Regions from separate parts of the Luteipulveratus mongoliensis genome, predicted to be linked through region 3. Evidence: predicted binding sites of a transcription regulator. Region 3 holds the regulator's gene; each other region holds the start of a gene.
What was found. Region 3 encodes LexA, which represses DNA repair genes until DNA is damaged. Its sites were predicted from a motif close to TCGAACANNTGTTCGA; they were not measured.

Region 1: the regulator LexA is predicted to act here: its motif matches at 1,437-1,452, upstream of VV02_RS06075 (LysM peptidoglycan-binding domain-containing protein).
Region 2: the regulator LexA is predicted to act here: its motif matches at 2,578-2,593, upstream of VV02_RS24860 (HNH endonuclease signature motif containing protein).

Annotation. Positions count from the first base shown of each region.
Region 1 covers NZ_CP011112.1:1,292,403-1,299,827, reverse strand. Annotated here, with positions in the region: gene macS (MacS family sensor histidine kinase) at 1-402, opposite strand, end outside; gene VV02_RS06075 (LysM peptidoglycan-binding domain-containing protein) at 694-1,383, opposite strand; gene VV02_RS25895 (LemA family protein) at 1,708-2,580, opposite strand; gene VV02_RS06065 (S1 family peptidase) at 2,859-3,626, shown strand; gene VV02_RS06060 (YbhB/YbcL family Raf kinase inhibitor-like protein) at 3,692-4,231, opposite strand; gene VV02_RS06055 (sirohydrochlorin chelatase) at 4,242-4,961, opposite strand; gene VV02_RS06050 (uroporphyrinogen-III synthase) at 4,958-6,070, opposite strand; gene cobA (uroporphyrinogen-III C-methyltransferase) at 6,087-7,241, opposite strand; gene nirD (nitrite reductase small subunit NirD) at 7,228-7,425, opposite strand, start outside.
Region 2 covers NZ_CP011112.1:5,216,714-5,224,138, forward strand. Annotated here, with positions in the region: gene VV02_RS24855 (ABC transporter substrate-binding protein) at 1-992, opposite strand, end outside; gene VV02_RS24860 (HNH endonuclease signature motif containing protein) at 1,234-2,574, opposite strand; gene VV02_RS24865 (DUF6318 family protein) at 2,859-3,482, shown strand; gene VV02_RS24870 (hypothetical protein) at 3,644-4,396, shown strand; gene VV02_RS24875 (lysophospholipid acyltransferase) at 4,550-6,454, shown strand; gene VV02_RS24880 (HAD-IB family hydrolase) at 6,451-7,425, shown strand, end outside.
Region 3 covers NZ_CP011112.1:3,714,565-3,721,989, forward strand. Annotated here, with positions in the region: gene VV02_RS17630 (vitamin B12-dependent ribonucleotide reductase) at 1-146, opposite strand, end outside; gene nrdR (transcriptional regulator NrdR) at 170-676, opposite strand; gene VV02_RS17640 (LysM peptidoglycan-binding domain-containing protein) at 1,108-1,500, opposite strand; gene lexA (transcriptional repressor LexA) at 1,768-2,487, shown strand; gene VV02_RS17650 (NAD-dependent protein deacetylase) at 2,535-3,395, opposite strand; gene VV02_RS17655 (LysR family transcriptional regulator) at 3,510-4,421, shown strand; gene VV02_RS17660 (AEC family transporter) at 4,429-5,352, shown strand; gene VV02_RS17665 (ComEC/Rec2 family competence protein) at 5,377-7,425, opposite strand, start outside.

The DNA of each region.
Region 1 (7,425 bases), 2.4 Mb from region 3:
GCTCGCCAGCCCGACGAGCAGCCCGCTCCCCACACCGGCCCACGGCCCCCACAGAGCGGCCGCCGACAGCACGGCGTTGGTCACCCAGATCGTGGTGGGCAGCGGCTGGTGCTGGCTCCAGAACTTCTCGTCGCTGACCAGCCGGCTCGCGTACAGCAGCGCAATCGCCACGGCATGGTCGGCGATCACGATCTCGGCGCGGTGCCGGCCGGCGGTCAGGGCCACGACAGCGACTCCGGACCAGACCACCAGGAGCGCGATGAACGTCCAGCTCAGCCCTGGGCGGGTGTGGAACTGATCGGAGGAGATCTGAGTGGCGACCGCGTAGATCACGGTAGCGATGCGGAAGGCCTGGGCAGCGCGCCACAGAGGGCGGGTGGCCTCTTCGTTGTCTTCGCGCATGAGCCACATCATGGCCCGAACATGCAGAAGGGGCCGGGCGCCCCCCGACGCCCAGCCCCATCACCGACCCCTCGGCTTGTCACTGCTACTCCCATAGACGCATTGACCCCTCCCCAAGGTTGCGTCGGAGGGCAGAGAAGTTGAAAGAAGTCTGGGAAGTGCCTCAGGACGGGCATGGCAGGCCGGCCGACCCCGGCCTACGGGCACAGTCGGGCGGACGCTCGACGGCCGGCTCGGGACATGCGAAAGCCCCAGGAAGCACGAGGCTTCCCGGGGCTTACGCGCGAGAGATCACGCAGGCAGGTGCAGGACCTGGCCGACGAAGATCAGGTTGGGGTTGCTAACGGTCTTGCTGTTAGCGGCCCACAGCTGGCGCCAGCTCGAGACGTCGAGACGCTCGGCCAGCTTGGAGAGGGTGTCGCCGGAGCGCACCGTGACGGTGTTGCCGCTGGCCTTGACCGACGGGGTCGCGGGAGCGGAGTGCTTCGGGGCCGCGGCCTGGTGACGCACGACCTTGCGCTCGGTCTTGGCGGTGTGCTTCGGCGCAGCCTTGACGGTGCGCTTGGTCTCGACGCGCTTCTCGGTGCTGCGCGAGGAGCGGTCGATCGAGGAGGCGGAGCCGCCGTTGCCGCTGGTCAGGCCCGCACGCTTGGAGCAGACCGGCCATGCGCCGGCGCCCTGGCCCGCGAGAACGCGCTTCGCAACGCGGATCTGCTCGGCCTTGCTGGCGTTCTGCGGGGAGCCGCTGCCGCCGTAGGCGCGCCAGGTCGACTGAGTGAACTGCAGGCCGCCGTAGAAGCCGTTGCCGGTGCTGATGTTCCAGTTGCCACCGGACTCGCACTGTGCCACGCGGTCCCAGACGCCACTGTCCGCGGAAGCGGAGCCAGCGGTGCCGGCCGAGACCGCAGCTGCGGCCGCGGCGCCGGTGACGGCGAGAGTGGTCAGACGTGCCTTGCGGTTGCTCTCGGTACGAATGAGCAAGGTGTTTCCCTTCGGTGTTGCCGCCTCGCGGCGCACGGCACCAGGCGCACCCGTCAAACGGGTGTGCCAGCTGCGTGTGTACGCCGCCCCTCGAAAATGGCTCCGGAAGTTCCGGTTACGCGCCCTCAGGAGGGTTCGGCGGGGGCGCACCAGTACTCGGTCCTGATCTTGGGGACGGACCGAGTACGACCGTGAGGTCAGGGGGTAACCGTCCGGTAGCACCAAATCGTTACCCGAAAACACCCAATTGTGATCGGCATCACACAGATGAGGAGCCTGAAAAGCCCTCCGAAGGTATATGGAAACCCGCTCTGACCAGCGGTTTCAGGGCTGCTGCGGCGGTTGGAACGGCGGATTGCCCTCAGCGGGCGGAATCGGCGCCTGCGGCGTCACGGGCGGCTGGCCATACGGCGGCTGATCCTGCGGGATCTGGCCCTGCTGAGGTGCCGCAGGAGGCACCTGACCGGGGGCCGCCTGAGGTGCCTGGGGCGCCTGAGGCGTCTGCCCGGGGCCGGCCGGAGGTGCCTGGCCGGGGCCAGCCGGCGTACCGGCCTGGCCGAACTCCACGGACGAGGGCTGGACCGGCGAACCCGCATCAGCGATGGTCGGCGACCCCGGGCCACCCGCACCCGAACCCGCGCCGAAGCTGATGTTGGGAGCATTGCGGGCCTGGTCCTCGACCTCGAAGTACTCCTCCTTGCCGATCTTGGCGAAGCCGGCGATGACGTTGGTCGGCACGGTCTCGACCTTGGTGTTGAGCTCGCGCACATTGGCGTTGTAGTAGCGCCGGCCAGCAGCGATGCGGTCCTCGGTGGAGGACAGCTCGGCCTGCAGGGAGAGGAAGTTCTGGTTGGCCTTGAGATCGGGGTAGGCCTCCGCCACCGCCATCAGGCGGCCCAGGGCCTGGGTCAGCATGTTCTCGTTCTGCGCGGCGGCGGCCGGCGTGGAGGCGCCTGCCATGGCCGCGCCACGGGCCCGGATGACCTCCTCGAGCGTGCCGCGCTCGTGGGCGGCGTAACCCTTGACCGTCTCGACCAGGTTGGGGATGAGGTCGTGCCGTCGCTTGAGCTCGACGTCGATCTGGTGCCAGGCCTCCTGCACCAGGTTGCGCAGCTTGATCAGGCGGTTGTAGGACATGACCGCCCACAGGACGAGCAGCACCAGCACCACGACGATGCCGATCAGGACCCAGACCATGGCAATACCAGCTTTCTCGGGACTTGAGGACTGGCGCCGAGCCTAGTCAAGCGCGAGGCCCCAGCAGAGGTCATCCACAGCGCGCCCTCGGTCGGCGGTATCAACCACGTACGACCGGGGGCCAAAGCACCGCACGCCCTCAGGCTCACCCACCCATGGATCACCTGCCGCCTCGTGATTTACATGACTGGTCGGTTTTACGGTAAGAATTACCATTGTCCGTGATATCGCGGGCCGAGCACCACCATGTGACCGCATCACACCAAGGGGAGAGCCCGATGAGATCTCGCATAGCACTCGGCGTCGTAGCCGCTGTCGGACTGGCCGCACTGAGTGGCATCGGACCGGCGCAGGCTGTGATCGGCGGCGAGCCAGTTCAAGAGCCGTACTCATTCATGGGTTCCATCAACCGGGACTCGCAGCACAACCACGTGTGCGGCGCCTCGCTGATCGCGCCGCAGTGGGCGGTCACCGCACGACACTGCATCATGAACATCGACACCGGCGTGTACAACACTCCCGACCAGCTGCATGTGCGGTTCGGCAGCCTCAGCCTGCTGGAGGGTGGCGTCTGGGCCGATGTTGCTGAGATTCCGACGCCACCGGGCAACCCGTTCCCGGGCTACGGCACGGACATCGCGTTGCTCAAGCTGAAGGAACCGATTCTGAACAAGCCTGTCCAGATCGCGCCGACCGTCAGCGAGGGAGAGACCCGGCTGGTCGGCTGGGGACGTCAGTGCGTTGGTGACACCGCTGCTTGCCCACCGTCGATCACCTTGAACCAGCGTGACATTCCGCGTCTGCCGGACCTCGACTGCTGGCAGGGCATCATTCACGTCTACCAAGAGAACTGCTACAGCCCCACGAGCTCGAAGTGGGACTCGGGCGGTCCGGCTCTCACCAAGGTCGACGGTCAGTGGCAGCTGGTCGGGGCTGCGAGCCGTCTCGTCCAAGACGATGGCGACGGCCAGGCTCCAACGATCTATACCGACGTGGTCGCATGGCGAGCCTGGATCCGCGAGACCACCGGGATCCCGACCCTGTAGTAGGACGCATCTCGCCGGTGGGCTTTTGGACCTCCAAAGCCCACCGGCGCCCTCGCCAGGAGCCCTCAGCGCTGGTAGGTCACCGTGAGGGTGGCGCGAGCGATCTCGCAGTCCAGGGCGGCGAAGCTGACGAACGCCGCGGCGTCGTCCGACTCCAGCTCCAGGTCGGCCTCGTTCAGGGCGTGCACCGTGAAGATGTAGCGGTGCACGCGGTCTCCGGGCGGCGGCGCGGCACCCATGTAGGCGTTGGCCCCGCCGTCGTTGCGCAGCTGCACTGCGCCCTCGGGGAGGCCCGCACCGCCCTCAGCGCCGGCATCGGCCGCCAGCTCGGTCACGGTCGCGGGAATGTCCCCGGCGAGCCAGTGCCAGAAGCCGCTGAACGTCGGCGCATCCGGGTCGAAGCAGGTGACGACGTAGCTCTGCGTCTCGGCCGGCGCTCCGGACCAGCTCAGCTGGGGGCTGCGGTTCTCGCCACCAGCGCTGGAGGCCACCTGCGCCGCCGGCATCGCCTGTCCGTCCACCAGATCGGTGCTGGTGACGACGAACGTCGCCGGTGCTGGGTGGAGGTCGTTGGGGTTCGGCGCGAGCGGCCGGTCGAGGTTCATGGTCGCGAACCTAGCCAGACGCTGGCCGAGCGTCACCACCATTTCGGCCTAGGCCAAAGGGGTCGCCCGCGCGGGCGAGGACCTGCTCCACCACGAGGGGATCAGCCCCGAGCGGCTCCGTCACCAGGTCGGCACCAGCACGCAACAGCTGGCTGTGGAAGTGACCACGCCCCAGAAGATAGGAGGCCACCACCACGCGTACGCCAGGTCTCGCCTCACGCGCGCTCGCGACGGCCGTCGGGACATCGGGCTGCGCCGCTGAGCCGTACGCCGGCCGCACCGGCCCCTGCCAGCGTGCGGCGAGGAGCGCCACCATCGCCTCGGCATCGTTGGCCGCCTCCGAGCGCGAGGAACCGGCCGCCGCGAGGACGACCTCGTCATCGGGCGTCGCGCCGACCTCGACCAGTCGGTCGTGCAGGACGTGAGCCAGCCGCTCCCCAGGTCCGAGCGCAGGCGCGGCCCGGGTGCCGGCGTACGCCTCGACGACACCCGCGATGTCGACCCTGACGTGATAGCCCGTGCTGAGCAGCAGCGGGACGATCAGGGGCGGACCATCCTGCGTGTGCACCTGGGCGACGACATCGGCAAGGCTCGGCTCCTGAACGTCCACGTAGGCGACCTCGACCCGGATGCCGGGACGCGCCGTACGGACTGCGTCGAGAATGTCGAGGACCGTACGCCGCCCGTCAGGGTCAGCAGTCCCGTGAGCGCACAGGACAAGTGGTGTCATGCGTCCGTCACCGCGAGGCGGTAGCCGCGCTTGACCACTGTCGCCACGAGGTCGCGCGACCCGAGCCCTTCGCGCAGCCGCGCGACGGCGACCTCCGCGGTGTGCAGGTCGCTGGAGCAACCCGGGAGCGCCTCGAGAATGTCCGTGCGCGACACGACGCTCCCGCCCGCGGCGGCCAGAACCCTCAGTGCCGCAAGGGAATTGGGCGACAGCGCGAGGACCTCGCCGTCGAGCACGGCCGCTCCGCGGAGTACTCGCAGCTCACCCTGCGCGGTCAGCACCCGCAGCCCGCGACGCTCGGCGAGCTCGCGGACGAGGGTGCGTACGAGAGCGCCGAGACGGAAGCGGTCCGGGATCAAGGCACGGATGCCGACCGAGTCGAGCGGCCCGGCGGTGACCGTGCCGACTGCCGCTGCCACGACCCCGTCAGGCGCGTTGAACGCCGCGATGACCTGAGGCAGGACCTTCTCGGTGCGACACACGTCGAGGAACGCCACCGCGCCAGGTGCACTCGTGAAAACGACTGCGTCACAAGCCTGTTCGGCCACACGGTGCGCTGCGGCCCGTACGGCATCTGCGTCGGGGGCCGGCCCCCAGCGGTAGACCACGAGGGACACCACGTCAGCGCCTGCGAGCGCGAAGGCCTCGTCGAGCCCATCTGCGCCGGCACCGTGGTGCTGCACGGCGACGCGCTGACCCTGGACGCCCTCGGTCAGCAGCAGGTCCTGGATCTCCGCGCTGGTCTCGGACTCGGCCACCCAGTCCGCCGTCAGGCCTTGAGCCTGCAGGGCTCCCCTCGCCTTGGGCCCACGCGCCACGATGCGGCTACGGGTCAGCATGTCGGTGAGCTGCTGCGACAAGCCGACCGCGTCGGCCGCCTCCACCCAGCCGAGGAAGCCGACGCCCGTGGTCACGACCACCACGTCCGGCGGGTGCGCCAGCAGCTCCCGCGTCCGCTCCATCAGCTCCGGGTCATCGACGTGCGGGACAACAGACAGCGACGGCGCATGCACGACGTCGGCGCCTCGGCGTTCGAGCGCGGCCGCGAGCTCGTTGGCCCTGCGCTGGGCGGTCAGCACGACGGTGCAGCCCGACAGCTGGTCCTGCATGTTGGGGACCATGCGGTCAGGCCTGGTCGAGAACCGTGGCGACGTCGCCGATGACGATGACAGAGGGGTTGGCGACGCCGGCCGTGGTCACGCGCTCAGCGATGTCGGCCAATGTGCCTCGTACGACTCGCTGTTCGGACGTCCACGCCTTGTGTACGACGGCTGCCGGAGTCTCCGCGGGGCGCCCGTCGCGCAGCAGCCGGGAGGTCAGCTCGTGCAGCCGGCTCATGCCCATCAGGACGAGGATCGTGCCTGGCCACTCGGCGAGCATGGAGGTCTCCATCTCGTCGTGGCCGGACACGACGAGGAAACCGGTCGCCGTACCCCTATGTGTCACAGGGATATTGGCGGCTGCGGGTGCTGCGAGCGCACTGGTCACGCCCGGCACGACCTCGACCTCGACGCCCGCTTTGCGGCAGGCGAGCAGCTCTTCGCCACCGCGGCCGAGGACGAACGGGTCGCCGCCCTTGAGCCGGACGACGTGCTGGCCGCGCTGGGCGCGCTCGACGAGGATGCGGTTGATCTCGGGCTGCGGGATGGGGTGGTGGTAGGGCGTCTTGCCGACGTCGATCACCTCGATGTGCTGCGCCAGCTCGGCCAGCACCTCGGTCGGAGCGAGACGGTCGGTGACCACGACGTCCGCGCGGGCCAGCTCGCGGCGCGCCCGCAGGGTCAGCAGCTCGGGGCTGCCGGGTCCGCCCCCGACGAGGACGACCTTGCCCTGGCCCGTACGCCGGGCCGGTAGGGCGACGTCGCCCTCTTGCAGTGCCGTGGTGAGCTGGGCGAGCACCTGCCGAGCCAGCTCGGTGTCGGGTCCGTCGACAGCGATGGAGTAGCCGTCCAGGTCGGTGGTCGTCACGACTCGGCTGTCGATGCCCTCACACCAGATCCGGTCGGCCTCGCACCAAGTCCGCACCAGCTCGTCGCGGGCGGAGTCGACCTCCTGCAAGGAGACGAGCCAGACATCGGTGAGGTCCCGGCGTACGACATCGCGCCGCTCCCAGGTGACGTCGTCATGGTGGGCGGCCAGGTCTCGTACGCCCTCGCAGGCATGCGGCGCGACAAGGCGCACGCGGGCACCCTCGGCGAGCAGGGTGCGTACTCGCTGCTCTGCGGTCGGACCGCCGCCGAGCACCAGAACCCACCGACCCGTCAGGTCAAGTGCGTGCATCCTTCACCTCCACCGCTTCGCCGTTCACACGGACGAGCCAGGTCTTGAGGGTGACGGTCTCGTTCCCTGAGTCCATGTGACGACCCTCCTCCTCCGGCCGAGGTCGCAGGCTCCCTCGGTCCGGCATCGTCGCCCCGTCCGTGAGGCAGACACCCGTACGCAGGTCGAACACCTGCTTGTACAT
Region 2 (7,425 bases), 1.5 Mb from region 3:
CCGATCTGCTCACCATGGCCGGCCCAGCAGGTGTCGATGAGGCCCTTGTGGTTGATGCCGTAGCGGACCGCCTGACGAACTCGCTTGTCGTTGAACGGTGCTCGCGCGTTGTTCATCGACAGGACGATCTCGCCGTTAGTCGTGCCTTCGATGATCTGGTACTTGTCGGGCGAGAACTGCGACAGCGACTCGGGCGCCTGCACGGTGCTGACGACGTTGATCGTCTTGGAGAGCAGCGCGTTGTTGAGGGACGTCGGGTCCTTGAAGTACTTCAGCGTCACCGTCTTGAAGTGCGGCTTGGTGCCCCAGTACTTCTCGTTGCGGGTCAGCACGATCGAGTCGCCGCGCGCCCACTTGGTGAACGTGTAGGGGCCGGAGCCGATCGGCTTGTTGGCGAGGTCGCCGCCGGCCTTGGGGAAGATCGCGCCGATGCGAGTCGTCATGTCGAACAGCCAGTTGTTGCTGGGCTGCTTGAGGAGGACCTGGACCTTCGTCGGGCTGAGCGCCTTCACGGACGCGACGGGGTCCATCTTCGCCTTGAGACCGATGGTCCACTTCGTCTTGACCTGGTTGATCGAGTAGACGACGTCGTCCGCGGTGAGGGGCGTTCCGTTGGAGAAGGTGGCGTTGGCCGGCAGGTCGAACGTGTAGGTCTTGCGGTCCTTCTCGACCGACCGCTTGGTCGCGAGTCCGTTGACGACTTTCCCGTTCTGGTCCTGCTTGACGAGCGTCTCGTAGATGTTGCCCAGCTCGGCCTGCGGGATCGCGGCGCCATCATTCTTGGTGAAGTCGAGGCTGGCCGGCTCAGCGATGAGGCCGATGGTGATGCCGTCGTTGCTCGGTCCGCTCGGCGCGCTCGACCCTGGCGCACCTGATCCGCTGGTGGTCGGCGCGCTGCCCGTCTGGTCGTCCTTGGTGGAGCCGGCCGAACATCCGGCCACCAGGCTGACGCCCAGCACTGCCACCACAACTCGGGTACGACGGAGGGACATCGAGACTCCTTGTCACGGGCGACGCCACCTCGCGCCGCATCGAAAGCCAAGCATGGCGTACGCCGCCCGGTCGCGCAGCGCGTCGCGGGTCACACTTTGGAAAACCTGAGTCAGCCCCCGGCCGGGTCGCCGCTGCGGCGCGGGCCTGGGCGGCGCGGGCCTGGGCGGGGCGGGGCTGGGCGGCGCGGGCCCGGGCATGCGACTGAGCCCGCCACGTTCGGCGGGCTGAGGGGCGGCGGCGTCAGGTATGGCCAACGGCTTGGTCCAGCCGCCAAACAACACCGGTCGGGCTGATGGCCGCGGTCAGGTCGCGGCGGTGGACGAGCGTGTGGTGCCGCTGACACAGCAACGCCGCGTTGGCCAGGTCTGTGCGGCCGCCGCGCGACCACCAGACCACGTGGTGCGCGTCGCACCACTGCGCCGGGATCGTGCACCCTGGGAAGGTGCAGCCCTGATCTCGCTGCCACAGCGTCCGCCGCTGCGCCGGGGTGAACAACCGCACCTCGCGACCCACATCAAGCACCTCACCGGCCGAGCCGAGGACCATCGGCACGATCCCCGCATCACACGCCATCCGGCGTACGACCTGCGCTGACAGCACCTCGCCGGTCGCGGTCGTGCCGGCCCCAGCGCGCGCGGCAACCCCTGCCCCGGCTCCCACCCGAACCCCGGCTCGGCCGAGATCCTCGGCCAGCTCTTCCCACGGCAGCGTGACCACGACCTGCGCCTTAGCGGCCTTCGGCTGCTCGCCCGGCGCGGAGACGCCTCGTCGCACGACCTCGATGAGAGCGTCCGCACGACGCGTGGCGGCAGGGCGCGGGTCGGGTTCGCCGTCGGGACCCGGCACCGGTGCGGACAAGCCGGCGATCGCAGCGTCGATGGTCGCGGCACCTTCGGGATCAAGAAGCACTCGATACTCCGCCAGACCCGCCGGCCCTGCCTGCTTGAACAAGGCCCGACCACGCCCGGCAGCATCCTGCTCCGCATCGAGATCGCGCTCCGGCTTCAACAGCTGACCGGCACGACCGATCGCGACCCGCAGCTCGCGCGGTGTCAGGCCCGCGCGCTCAGGAGTCTCAGCAGCAGCCCCCACCAGGATGTCGACCGTCTCCGCGAGCGGCGCCGGCTCGGCCACGGGCGCGACGTCGGTCACGAACCGCACCAGCTGATCAGCCTTGCCCAGACCCACCGCGCCCGCGACGAACGCCTCCCACACCGGCCGCGCTGCCGTCCGGTCTGCAGCAGCCGCGACCCGGTTGACCCGCGAGACGTGCGACGGATCCGGGGGCAACCCGACCCGCGCCTCGACACCGCGGCGCTGAACGGTGGCCACCCAGTCCACGACCCCGAAGCCGTGCTCCCGATGCAGACCCCGGCCGATGCCCTCACGCAGCACCGCGACCTCGACCCGGTCCAGCACGGCACGCGCTGCACCCGTGAGCGCCAGCAGTTCCTCGACCTGGACTCCCGACAACGACCACAGCCCGTCGCCGTCGATCACATCCAAGGACTCGACCGCAGCCTGGGCAGCACTGACCATCGCCTCTCCTCGAGGCTGCTGATCAGTCGGTTGAACGGCCATGCATCGAACGTACATTCGACCACCGACAACCTCCTCCAAGCCACCAGTCACCAGCAGCACCAACGGCTTCCGACGTCGAGAGGTCAGGCGGCGCGAGCCGACAATCTCGTCGGAGGCGGCTCCTGTGGACAACGGCACAGCGTGCGCGGGGCCACCAAGATGGGCGCATGCGCATCGCCCCGTTCCGTGAGCCGACCGACATTGGTCCGACTCGCAATGCCCCATGCGTGCGGACGGCTCGGCATACTCACGTCGGCATTGCCCGAACCACAGGGGGAACATCCATGCAGGCCAGCCCTTTCCGCGCGACCGCGACCAGCGTTGCGCTGGCTGCACTCGTCGGTACGACGCTCCTCACCGGTTGCGACGACTCCGGTTCGGAGGGTGGCAGCACTCCCACGTCGTCTGCGAGCTCGACGACGTCCGCGCCCTCGTCACCTCCGGCCAGCAGTACGTCCGCCTCACCGACCTCGTCCGCACTCGGCCCCGGACTGCCCGGCGTCCCCGCCAATGCCCGTGCCAACACCGAAGCCGCCGCCATCGCCTTCACCAAGCACTACATCAACCAGGTCAATCACACTCGGATGGCACCAAAGACTGGGGTCATCGAGCCATTCGGGCTGCCCGGCTGCAAATCGTGCACCGCCTTCGCCGGAAGCATCCAGTACCTCAAGGAGAACGGAGAAAGGTACTCGGCTCCACTTCTCCTGGTGTCACGCGCTACCCGGATCACCGGCGAAAGCGGAATGGTCATCCAAGTCGGATTCAACGCGACGACCGTTCCCGTGATCGGCCGCGACGGCACAACGTCACGCACCCAGCGCGCATCTGCCGACTACGTAGCCGTCTACTTCCTCAGGTGGGCAGCCGACGGCTGGCGAGTCAAAGAAATAAAGGAAGCGGCGTGAGGCCCACCACGGTTTCGCTTACGGCACTTGCCGGATCAGTAGCGCTCTCAGCTGTTCTATTGACGAGTCCTGCCCGCGCTGACACGCCGCCACCACCATCTGACTGTGGGCAGGCATGTCAGGGCAACGGAGGCCAATACAACGGGTTGCCACCGACGTACGTGTACAAGACCAAAGGGCCGTGGCCCGGCGGCAAGGGCAGTAAAGGCGGCGGGCAACCGGTCCCGTACGAGTACACGACCCCGATGGCCTGTCCGCGCAGCAGCCCGGACAACCCGAACGACTACGGCTGCGGCAGCGCGCTCACCATGTGCATGCAGCAGGTCCACGCGACCGGCCCGTACTCCCGCGTCTATCGCCGCCTGCTCGGCCCGGACGACACCAAGGGCCCGTGGGAGCTCGTCGGTTCGACGTGCTGGCCGGAGAAGGTCCCGGGCACGCCGGCCAAACCCCGCCTGACCATCGCGATGATCAAAGCCGCGTGGACGCACACGCCCTTCGCCAAACCGACGCTCTCGATCCAGCCGGTCGGCAATCGGACCCTCGTGACTCTCCCGACCTATTTCCAGGTGACGTGGCCGGCGACGGGCAATCAGCCCGACGAGGTCCGCACCGTCACGCTGGTCGGACAGCGCGTCGACATCAAGCCGACGTTCAAAAAGGTGACCTATACGTTCGGCGACGGCACCTCGGCGACCACCACCTCACTCGGCGGGCCCTACCCGACCGGCGACATCAAGCACGCCTACAACAACCCGGGTTCGGTGAGCGTCAGCACGACAGCGACGTACGGCGGGCAGTTCCGTATCGGCGGACAAGGTGAGTGGGTCGACGTACCTGGCACGCTGCCGATCGCCGGACCCGCGCAGCAGCTGCAGATCGTGACCGCGACCAACCGTCTCGTCAACGAGTGAGGTCCACGGTCTCGATACGGGCCTCCGCAAGCTCCGGCCCTACTCGACCGGCGGGAGAGTCCGCCGCAGACGGCCAACCCATTGACCGTTACCGGTGAGTCAACAAGACTGTCCGCACCGTGACGCTCTGCACACGGCGTACCAGGAGGTCCCATGCGAGTCGTACCCGAGTCCGCTGCGATCACTGGTGCCCTGGACCGTGTCCATGCGCGCGGCGTGCTGCAGCACGCCGGCCTGATCGGAGAGAGTCTGACGCCGCTCGCCTCGGACTCCCGTGAGGTCGCCGAGCTGCTCGTCGATCCGGCGTACGACGACACGATGTCCGCCCTCGCGGCCAAGCTCGGGCAGGACGAGACTCGCGTCCGCGAAGAGGCCGCCCAGTACCTCCGCGAGATGTCCGCGACGCACAGCGACCGGGCCAGCGAGAGCTTCCGCAAGTTCGGCCAGTGGATGATGCGTGCGCACGACGTCTTCGTGGACGACGACTCGATCAGCCGGCTGCGCTCGTTGGACCGCCAGTCGTCGCTGCTGTTCTTGTTCTCCCACCGCTCCTACCTCGACGGCGCGATGGTGCCCGAGGTCCTGGCATCGCGCGGCATCTCACCGGCGTTCACGTTCGCGGGCGCCAACCTCAACTTCTTCCCGATGGGCTCGGTGGTCAGCCGCTCCGGGGGCATCTTCATCCGCCGCGACACGCATGACCTGCCGGTCTACCGCGGCGCGCTGCGGGCGTACATCGGTCAGCTCGTCCGCAACCGCGCCAACCTGGCCTGGTCGATCGAGGGCGGCCGCACCCGGACCGGCAAGCTGCGACCACCGGTCTTCGGGATCATGCGCTACGTCGTGGACGCCGTGGACGCCCTCGACCAGGCCAGCGACGGGACCGGCGCGGAGGCGCACGGTGACGCGCTCGTCGTACCCGTCTCGATCGTCTACGACCAGCTGCACGAGGTCGCCCGGATGACGACCGAGGCCCGCGGCGGCAATAAGCGTCCCGAGGACCTGCGCTGGCTCGTCCAGTTCGCCCGCGATCAGCGGCAGCGACTCGGCCGCGCCTACCTCGACTTCGGTGAGCCGTTCTCGCTGCGCGACCGGCTGGGTGAGCTGAGCGCCGGCGAGGCGCCCCACCTGGTCGAACGCATCGCCCTCGACACCTGCCACCGCATCAACCGCGCGACGCCGGTGACCGCGACCGCCATCGTCAGTCTGGCCATGCTCGGCGTCGATCGGGCGCTCAGCCTGGGCGAGGTCATGGAGACCATCGAGCCGCTCGTCGGATACCTCGACAGCCGTGAGTGGCCGGTCGCCGGGGCGGCCAATCTCACCGATCGGTCGACCGTACGTCGGGCGCTCCAGGAGCTCGTCGCCTCCGACGTGCTCACGTGTTACGAGGGCGGCACCGAGACGGTGTGGCGCATCGGCCGGGACACCCACCTGATCGCCGCGTTCTATCGCAACACCGCGATCCACGTGCTGGTCGAGCGCGCCATCGGCGAACTCGCGCTGCTGGCAGCGGCCGAGAAGGGCACCGATCCCGGCCCGACCGTGCGCGAGGAAGCGCTGCGGCTGCGCGAGCTGCTGAAGTTCGACTTCTTCTTCTCCAGCCGTGGTGAGTTCGGGGACGAGCTCGAGGCCGAGCTGCGCCGCTTCGACTCCCACGCCGACGCCAAGGTCGAGGTCGATCCCGGAGACCTGCGCCAGCTGCTGCAGCGCTCGAGCCCGCACGTCGCACACCTGGTCCTGCGTCCCTTCCTGGACGCCTACCACGTCGTGGCCGACCGCCTCGTCACGTGGGAGGACCAGGGATTCGATGAAAAGAGATTCCTCGACGAGTGCTTACGAGTGGGTCGCCAGTGGGCGCTCCAGCGGCGAGTAGCGAGCGACGAGTCGATCTCGCTCGAGCTGTTCCGCACCGCGCTGCGGCTCGCGGCGCACCGCGACCTGCTCGAGTCCGACTCACCTCATCTGACCAAGCGGCGCGAGGACTTCCTCGTCGAGATCCGCGAAGCCGCACGACGTGCAGGAGTCGTTGCCGAGATGGCCCGGACCCACCGATGAGCACACCCGAAGACGTCGTCGAGGCGGTTCTGGCCGGCCCCAAGGGTGCCGATATCGGTGCCTTCTTTGACCTGGACGGCACCATCGTCGCGGGCTACACGGCGACCGCGTTCTGGAACGACCGGGTGCGCAACCGAGAGGTCGGCCTCGGCGAGATGGCGACCACGATCGTCGCGGCGATCGACGGCGCGCTCCTCGGCGGGGATCCCACCAAGATGGGCGACGTCAGCGTGGAGAGCCTGCGCGGCCACAGCGAGGACGAGCTCGTCGAGTTCGGTGAGCGGCTGTTCGTCCAGAAGACCGCGGCGACCATCAGGACGCAGTCTCGTGACCTCATCCGGGCGCACCTGCGGATGGGCCACACGGTCGTCGTCGCGTCGGCCGCGACACGCTTCCAGATCGGGCCGATCGCGCACGACCTCGGCATCACCAACATCCTGTGCACCGAGGTCGAGGTCGAGGACGGCATCTTCACCGGACAGCTCGCCGGCCCGATGCTGTGGGGCGAGCCCAAGGCCCGGGCTGTCCGAAAGTTCGCGCGTGACAATGGTATTGACCTGCCGGCGAGCTACGCCTACGCCAACGGCGACGAGGACATCGCCTTCCTCTCCTCCGTCGGCCAACCGCATGCCCTCAACCCGCAGCGCGGACTGCGTGAGGCCGCCACCCAGCAGAAGTGGACGATCCTGGAGATGCGCGAGCCGAAGCGCGCAGGTCTCCGTGCCCTGGCCAGTACGACGGCCGCCATGGCCGGCGCCGGCACCGGACTCGGCGTGGGCGCAGCCCTCGGAATCCTCCACGGGGACAAGCGATTCGGCGTCAACACCGGGCTCTCGCTCGCCGCCGATACAGCGCTGGCCGTGAGTGGCGTACGGCTGAATGTCATCGGTGAGCCCAACCTGTGGAACGCCCGGCCGGCCATCTTCATCGCCAATCACCAGAGCTCGTTGGACGTGCTCGTCGTCGGCTCA
Region 3 (7,425 bases):
GTCTTCCAGTTCTGCTGGACGACATCACGCGACTCCCAGGTCACCTCGTCATAGGGGTGCACGCCGGGCGTGGTGTAGATCCGCTCGACCTTTACACCCTTGCTCTTGCGACGAGCCTGTGACTGCGCGCGCGTCGTCTCCGTCATGGCGACTCTCCCTCTCTCGTTCTTCACTGATCGTCTCGCTGACCACTGACAGTGGTCGTGATGTCTTCGGGTCCGTGCTCGGTGTCGGACTCCACCCGCAGCAGCGTGATCGCGGCCTCGAAGTCCTCGAGGGACTCAAAGGCCTGGTAGACGCTGGCGAATCTCAGGTAGGCGACCTCGTCCAGCAGCCGGAGTGGGCCGAGGATCTCCAGGCCGACGTCGTGCGCGTCGATCTCCGCGACACCCTTGGCCCGGATCGACTCCTCCACCTGCTGGGCCAGGAGCGCGACGTCGTCATCGCTCACCGGTCGCCCCTGACAGGCCTTGCGTACGCCGCTGATCACCTTGCCCCGGCTGAACGGCTCACTGGCGCCGGACCGCTTGACCACGGTCAGGCTGGCGTTCTCCATCGTGGAGAACCGCTTGCCGCAGCTCGGACACTGTCGCCGCCGCTTGATGCAGGTGCCGTCCTCGTTGGTGCGGCTGTCGACCACTCGACTGTCGTTGTGACGGCAGAACGGGCAGTGCATGGCGGCTCCTCTCCACATACGTCGTACGCCGCCCTCACCCGTCATGGTCAACACCGAAATGGGCATAGGAATGCCCGGAGACGGTGCTCTGACGGTGTCCCTCCGCGTCTTCCTGTGGATAAACCTGTGGGTATCCGGTGGATGACCTGGGGACTATATGTGGACGACTTACAGCGGTGTAACTACTAGATATAGGGATCGTAAGACGCCTGGCGCCCAGGTGCAAGATCCGTCGGCCTTGGGTTGTCCAGCAGTCAGATCACTGCAGGTCAGGGACCTGCGGTGGGCGTGTCGCAATGTCCGAATCCGGCGTGTCGCGCGGCGATCGGTGGTACCGGTCGCCACCCACGCCGCACCACCATCGAACGCGCCACGGCCGGGCCGTCCACCACGCGGTGGATGGCCCGGCCGTCACGACGCGTGGTGCGAAGTCAGCCCTGCGGGATCACCAGCCGCTGGCCGGCGCTCACCTGGAGAGAGCTCAGTCGGTTAGCGAGCTGCAACCTGGCCACTCCCTCGTGGACCGGCAGTCCAGGAAGCTCAGCCTGCGCGATCTCACTCAGCGTGGCACCCGGCTCAACCGTCACCACCCGAGTCGGTGGGGTGGAAGGCGAGGACGCCGCGGCGACGGAGGCTGTGACCAGACCCAGCACGGCCAGCGCTCCCGCCAGCAGGAGCATCAGGCGACCGCGCGGCGTCAGCCGAAGGCGCGGCCCCCTCGCCCTGCTCATCACCGGCTCGGGATCGGGCACCACCGTCAGGTGGCGCCGACGCACGGTGGGCGTCGAGCTCTGCGGATGCTCCCAGGCGATGACCGCGCTCATGATCTCCTCCAACCTCTGCTGTGCTGATCCGAACACATGTGCGATGGAACGCTTGTACGATGTATAGCACGGGTGTTCGATGAAGTCGAGACCAACCGCGAACGTCCGCCAGCTCCGCCACCCGCGACATGCGTCGTACAGGTGTTTGAGAACTGTGTCCGAAGTTCATAGGCTTGGCTCACAGATCGAGACTCAACCAGCGACCACTGACATCGCCTTGCGCGACGGTGCTCTGGCCGCGCTAAGACGGGGAACGAGGACCACCAGATGGCCAAGATCCACGAGCTGCCGGAGCCCGACAGCCACGCGCTGACCACGCGTCAGCGGAAGGTGCTGGACGTCATCCGCAACTCGATCGACCGCCGCGGCTACCCGCCGAGCATGCGGGAGATCGGCGAGGCGGTCGGCCTCACGTCTCCGAGCTCCGTCGCGCACCAGCTGTCCATGCTGGAGCGCAAGGGCTACCTGCGGCGTGACCCGATGCGCCCCCGGGCGATGGAGGTCGTGTCACCCGACATGGGCAAGCGCGACCGCGGCTACCGCGGCGGTCCGGTCAGCGCAGCTGCCGAGTCCGGCATCGACGAGACCGGCATCAACGACGAGCGCCCCGAGCCGTCCTACATCCCCGTCGTGGGACGGATCGCAGCGGGCGGCCCGATCCTGGCCGAGGAGGTCGTCGAGGATGTCTTCCCACTCCCCCGGCAGATCGTCGGCGAGGGCGACCTGTTCCTGCTGAAGGTGGTCGGCGACTCGATGGTCGATGCGGCGATCTGCGACGGCGACTGGGTCGTCGTTCACCAGCAGCAGACCGCGGAGAACGGTGACATCGTCGCAGCGATGCTCGACAACGAGGCGACCGTCAAGACGTTCAAGCGCACCCGAGGCAAGGTGTGGCTGATGCCCCACAACGAGGCCTACGAGCCGATCGACGGCGATGAGGCCACCATCCTCGGCAAGGTCACCGCCGTCCTGCGCAGGGTGGTCTGACCAGCTGTCATCGGCCTCCCGCTCTCCATCTCGCGGGATGCCGATGACTACTGAGGAAGTGCCTGCTCGAGATGGGTCAGCGTCTCTCCCAAGGGAGTCTCGATCTTGATCGTGGTCTCGGCTTCCCCGCGCGTACGACCGCGGGTGAGAACCGCGACCGGCAGGCCGAGGCGAGACGCACGTCGTACGAACCGATAGCCCGACATCACCATGAGCGAAGACCCGAGGACAAGCAGGCCATCCGACTGCTCGACCACACCAAAACACTTCTCCACCAACGGTTTTGGCACGGCCTCCCCGAACATCACCACGTCCGGCTTGAGCTTGTCCGAACCACACACGACGCAGGTCGCGACGCGAAAGGTCGAGACCAGCTCGTCAGGGAGTACGACGTCACCATCCGGTCGGATCTCACCGCCGACCTCGCGATCGAAGGTCGGATTCGCCTGGGTCAGCCGCTCGTCGATGACCTCGCGGTCGTAGCGTTCGCCGCACTGCATGCAGACGACGTGCGAGAGCGAGCCGTGCAGCTCGAGCACGTCGACCGAGCCGGCCTGCTGATGCAGCCCGTCGACGTTCTGAGTGATGACGGTGCCGAGCAGACCTCGGGCCTGCAGCCGAGCCACGACCTGATGACCGACGTTGGGTCGCGCGCCTTCAAAGCGTCGCCAGCCGACGTAGCTGCGCGCCCAGTAGCGCTGTCGGGCCTCCGGCGAGGCCAACAGCTCGGTGGCCGTCATCGGCGTGATGCGGCGTTCACCGTCGGGACCGCGGTAGTCAGGGATGCCCGACTCGGTGGACAGGCCGGCGCCGGTCAGCACGGACAGCCCACCCGCGGCGACGAGCCTGACCAGCTCGTCCCAGGTCGATGCGTCGACGTCCGGTGGTCGAGTCGTCGCCTCAGTCACACCAGCAGTATCCGGGACGTCTCCTGCTCACGGCGCTACGGGTCGCTGACCAGCGTGAATTACCGGACAGCGATGCGTTGGCAATATCGATAACACCAACTTATACTGGCGGGCATGATTGACGCTGCTGGCCTGCGCGTGATGCGCGCGATCTCCGATGAGGGCAGCTTCACCGCCGCAGCTGCCTCGCTGGGCTACTCCCAGCCAGCCATCTCCCAGATGGTGCGGCGACTCGAGGAGCGCACCGGCACGGTGCTGGTCGAGCGACTCGGCCGTACGGTCCGCCTCACCGAAGCCGGTCACATCCTTGCCCGGCATGCCGGACCGGTGCTGTCCGCTCTCGAGCTTGCGGAGGCAGAGGTCGCCGCCATCGCCGGGCTGCGTGCCGGGCGCGTACGGCTGATGGCCTTCCCGTCCTCCTCGTCGACCTTGGTGCCTCGTGCTCTCGCTCTGGTCAAGGAGCGATTCCCGGAGGTGCAGGTGACCTTCGCCGAGGCAGAGCCGCCGGAGTCCCTTGCCGCGCTGCGTGCCGGCGAGTGCGACCTCGCAGTGGCGTTCGCCTACGAGGGTGACGATCTCCCCCGTGGCGAAGAGGGCCTGGAGGCCTTCTCCATCCGCAAGCTCCTGGACGACGAGGTCCGTCTCGCGGTGTCCAAGAAGCATCCGCTCGCCGTGGCGGGCAAGGCCAAGCTGTCCGATCTGGCCGACGAGCAGTGGATCGCCGGCTGCCCTCGGTGTCGCGGCCACCTGCTCTCGCTCGCTGCGCGCGAAGGGTTCGTGCCCGAGGTCGCCTTCGAGACCGAGGACTACGTCGCGGTTCTCGGACTGGTTGCCGAGGGCCTCGGTGTCGCTCTGGTCCCAGACCTGATCCTCCGCTCAGCGAGCAACCCGGGCGTGGTGACGATGCCGATCGACCCGGCCAACCGTCGTACGGTCCTGGCCGTGACCACGCCTGACCTGCAACGGGTTCCGGCGGTCGAGGCCACCCTCGAGGCCTTGCACGAGGCCGCGCGCGCCACCTGCTGACCGCAGGATGCAGGGAGTTCTCCAAGGATTTGGGGTCATCGGGGCGGTCATCGCCGTCGGCTTCGTCCTCGCCCACACCGGTGTGCTCGACCAGGCCAGCCAGCTCATGCTCGCCCGTCTGGTGTTCTTCGTCGCGACGCCGTGCCTGCTGTTCACCCTGCTGCTGAAAGCAGATCTGCATCGGGTGTTCTCGGCAGGTCTGGTGGTCGCACTGGCCAGCGTGGTCTGTGCGGGCGGGATCTATCTGGTGCTGGCCCGGCTGGTGTTCCGCCGGGACGGCGCCGACACCGTGGTGGGCGTCTTGTGCTCGTCGTACGTCAACGCGGGCAACCTCGGGCTGCCGATCGCGGTGTACGTGCTCGGCAGCGGAGCGGCGATCGCACCGATTCTGCTCATGCAGCTGCTGGTCCTGACGCCGCTGTCCTTCGCGTTCTTGGACACCCTGACTTCCGGTCGGCGTCCATCGATCATGCGAGTCCTCTCGCAGCCGGCGCGCAATCCGGTGACCGTCGGCTGCTTCCTCGGTGTCGCCCTCGCCCTGACCGGGTGGGATCCACCCTCGATCGTCATCGATCCGGTCACCATGATCGGCGGAATCGCTGTGCCTGCAGCCCTTCTCGCGTACGGCGTCTCGCTGCGACTCGGTCCGCGACCGCTGTCCGGCGGCTCGGCCGGCGAGCTCGCCACAGTGGCGCTGCTCAAGGTCGCGGTGCAGCCGCTGGCGGCGTGGGCGATCGCGCGCCTCGCGTTCGGGATGAGTGGCAAGGACCTCCTCGCGGCCGTCATCGTCGCGAGCCTGCCGACCGCGCAGAACATCTTCGTCTACGCCACCCGCTACGGCCGCGCCGAGGTGCTCGCTCGCGATGCGATCTTCGTGACCACGGTCTCGTCAGTGCCGGTGCTGCTGGCCATCTCGGCTTTCCTCACCTGATCCTCGTCCGGGCCGCGTCGGACGTCAGCCCGGACGTGCGACCAGCGGCCGGCCACCCCTCACCACGACGGCGATCGCCCCACCGCGATCGGTGCGATAGACCGTCGAGCCGCTGTCTCGCAGCAAGGTCATGGTGCGCGGCGCAGGATGCCCGTAGTCGTTGTCGGCGCCGACACTGATCAGGGCGATCGGCGCGCTGATCGCCTTCATCAGCGACGGGTCCTGGTTGGCCGAGCCATGGTGAGCCACCTTGAGGACGCTCACGGGGCGGGACACCTGCTCACGGGCCAACGCTCGTCGGACCTGCGCCTGAGCCTCTCGCTCTGCGTCGCCCAGCAGGAGGATCCGGATGTCGGCAGTCTCGACGTCGAGTACGACGGAGGCGTTGTTCTGGACGGAGCCGGCGTGAATCTCTCTGGCAGGCCACAGGACTCGCGCTATCACGCCGGGCCAGCGCAGCTCGTCGCCGGCGATGAGCGCGCGCACCGGGACGCCATGCGCGGCCGCCGTTCGTTGGACCGACGGCTCCTGCGAGGGCTCCTCGTCCGCCGAGCTCGACTCGCCCGGTCGGTCATGGACAGAGGTCGTCAGGATTTCTCGGGTCGACCGTCCGTCCAGCGCTCCAGCGAGGCCGGCAACATGATCTGCGTGGAAGTGCGTCAGGACGACCGCGTCGAGAGTGGTGATCGCGAGCCGGTCCAGGCACGAGTCGATGAGAGCAGGGTCCGGGCCGGCATCGACCAGTACGCCCGAGTGCTCGCCCGTACGGAGCACTCCCCCATCGCCTTGCCCGACATCGCAGGCCACGTAGACCCACCCTTGCGGGGGCCAACCGAGTCCGGGCAGCGGAGTCCACGCAGCAAGCAACAGGACCGCGACGCCGGCCGCAACGGCCGGTCGCCGCAGAGCGCCGGCTACCAGCCACGGACCCAAGAACAGCAGGGCCAGCACCAGGCCGGCCAGGAGAAACGCACCCGGCGGACCGTCGGGCCACGGCAGAGTTCCGAGCGGAACACCTGCGAACACGTGCGCGATCTGGGCGATCCCCCATGCCGGAAGGCCCGCCAGCCAGGCGGGCACGACGGCCAGCGGACCGGCCCACGGCGCGATGGCGACGACCGCGACCCCGGCCAGCGTCGCCGGGGTGACCAGCGGTGCGGCCAGCAGATTCGCCGGAACGCCAACCACACTGACCGAGCCCTGCAGAAGCACGATGACCGGTGCGCACATGGCCTGCGCGGCGACCGGGATCGCGATCGCCTCCCCGAGCCACGACAGGCGCGACGGCAGGAACCGGGCGAACCACGCGCCCCAGGGGCGGGCGAACAGCACCAGTCCGAAAGTCGCCAGCACGGAGAGGGCGAAGCCGTAGGACGCGGCAAGCCACGGATCCACACACAGCAGCACCAGAACAGCACCGGCCAACGCCGGCGTCGCAGCACGCGGGCGTGACATCGAGGTGCCCAGCAACCCGACGACACCCATCGCCGAAGCCCGAACGACGCTCGGCTCCGGCCTGCACAGCATCACGAACAGCGCCAGCCCGAGCAGGCAGACCGGCAGTCGAGCGCGTCGGGGCACACGCAGCCAGCCGCACACCCACAGCACGGCCATCAGAACGACTGTGACATTGGTGCCACTGACAGCTGTCAGATGAGTCATGCCCGTCGCCCGCATGTCGTCGTCGAGCGCGGACGGCACCCGGCTCTTGTCGCCGATGACCAGCGCGGGCACCAACCCTCGCGGGTCGGCAGGGAGGTGATCGGTCGCCCGGCGGAGCGACGCTCGAAGATGCTCGACGGACCGGGTCAGGATGCTCGGCTGGCTGAGAATGGTTGGTGGCGAACGGGACTCGGCGATGGCCTCGACATCAGCGCCAGGCTCGGCCGGCGCCAGTCGGACGGTGGCGCGGACGCGCTGATGCCAAGTCACGTCGAGCCAGTGCTCGTCGCCGAAGAGCAGGATCGGTGTGCGCGGCGTGCTCTCCTGGCCCCGCCCGATGACCGAACGCACGGACAGGCGCACCATGACGAGCGTGCCCGGTCCCGGACGCCGGGACGCGACGGTGTGCGG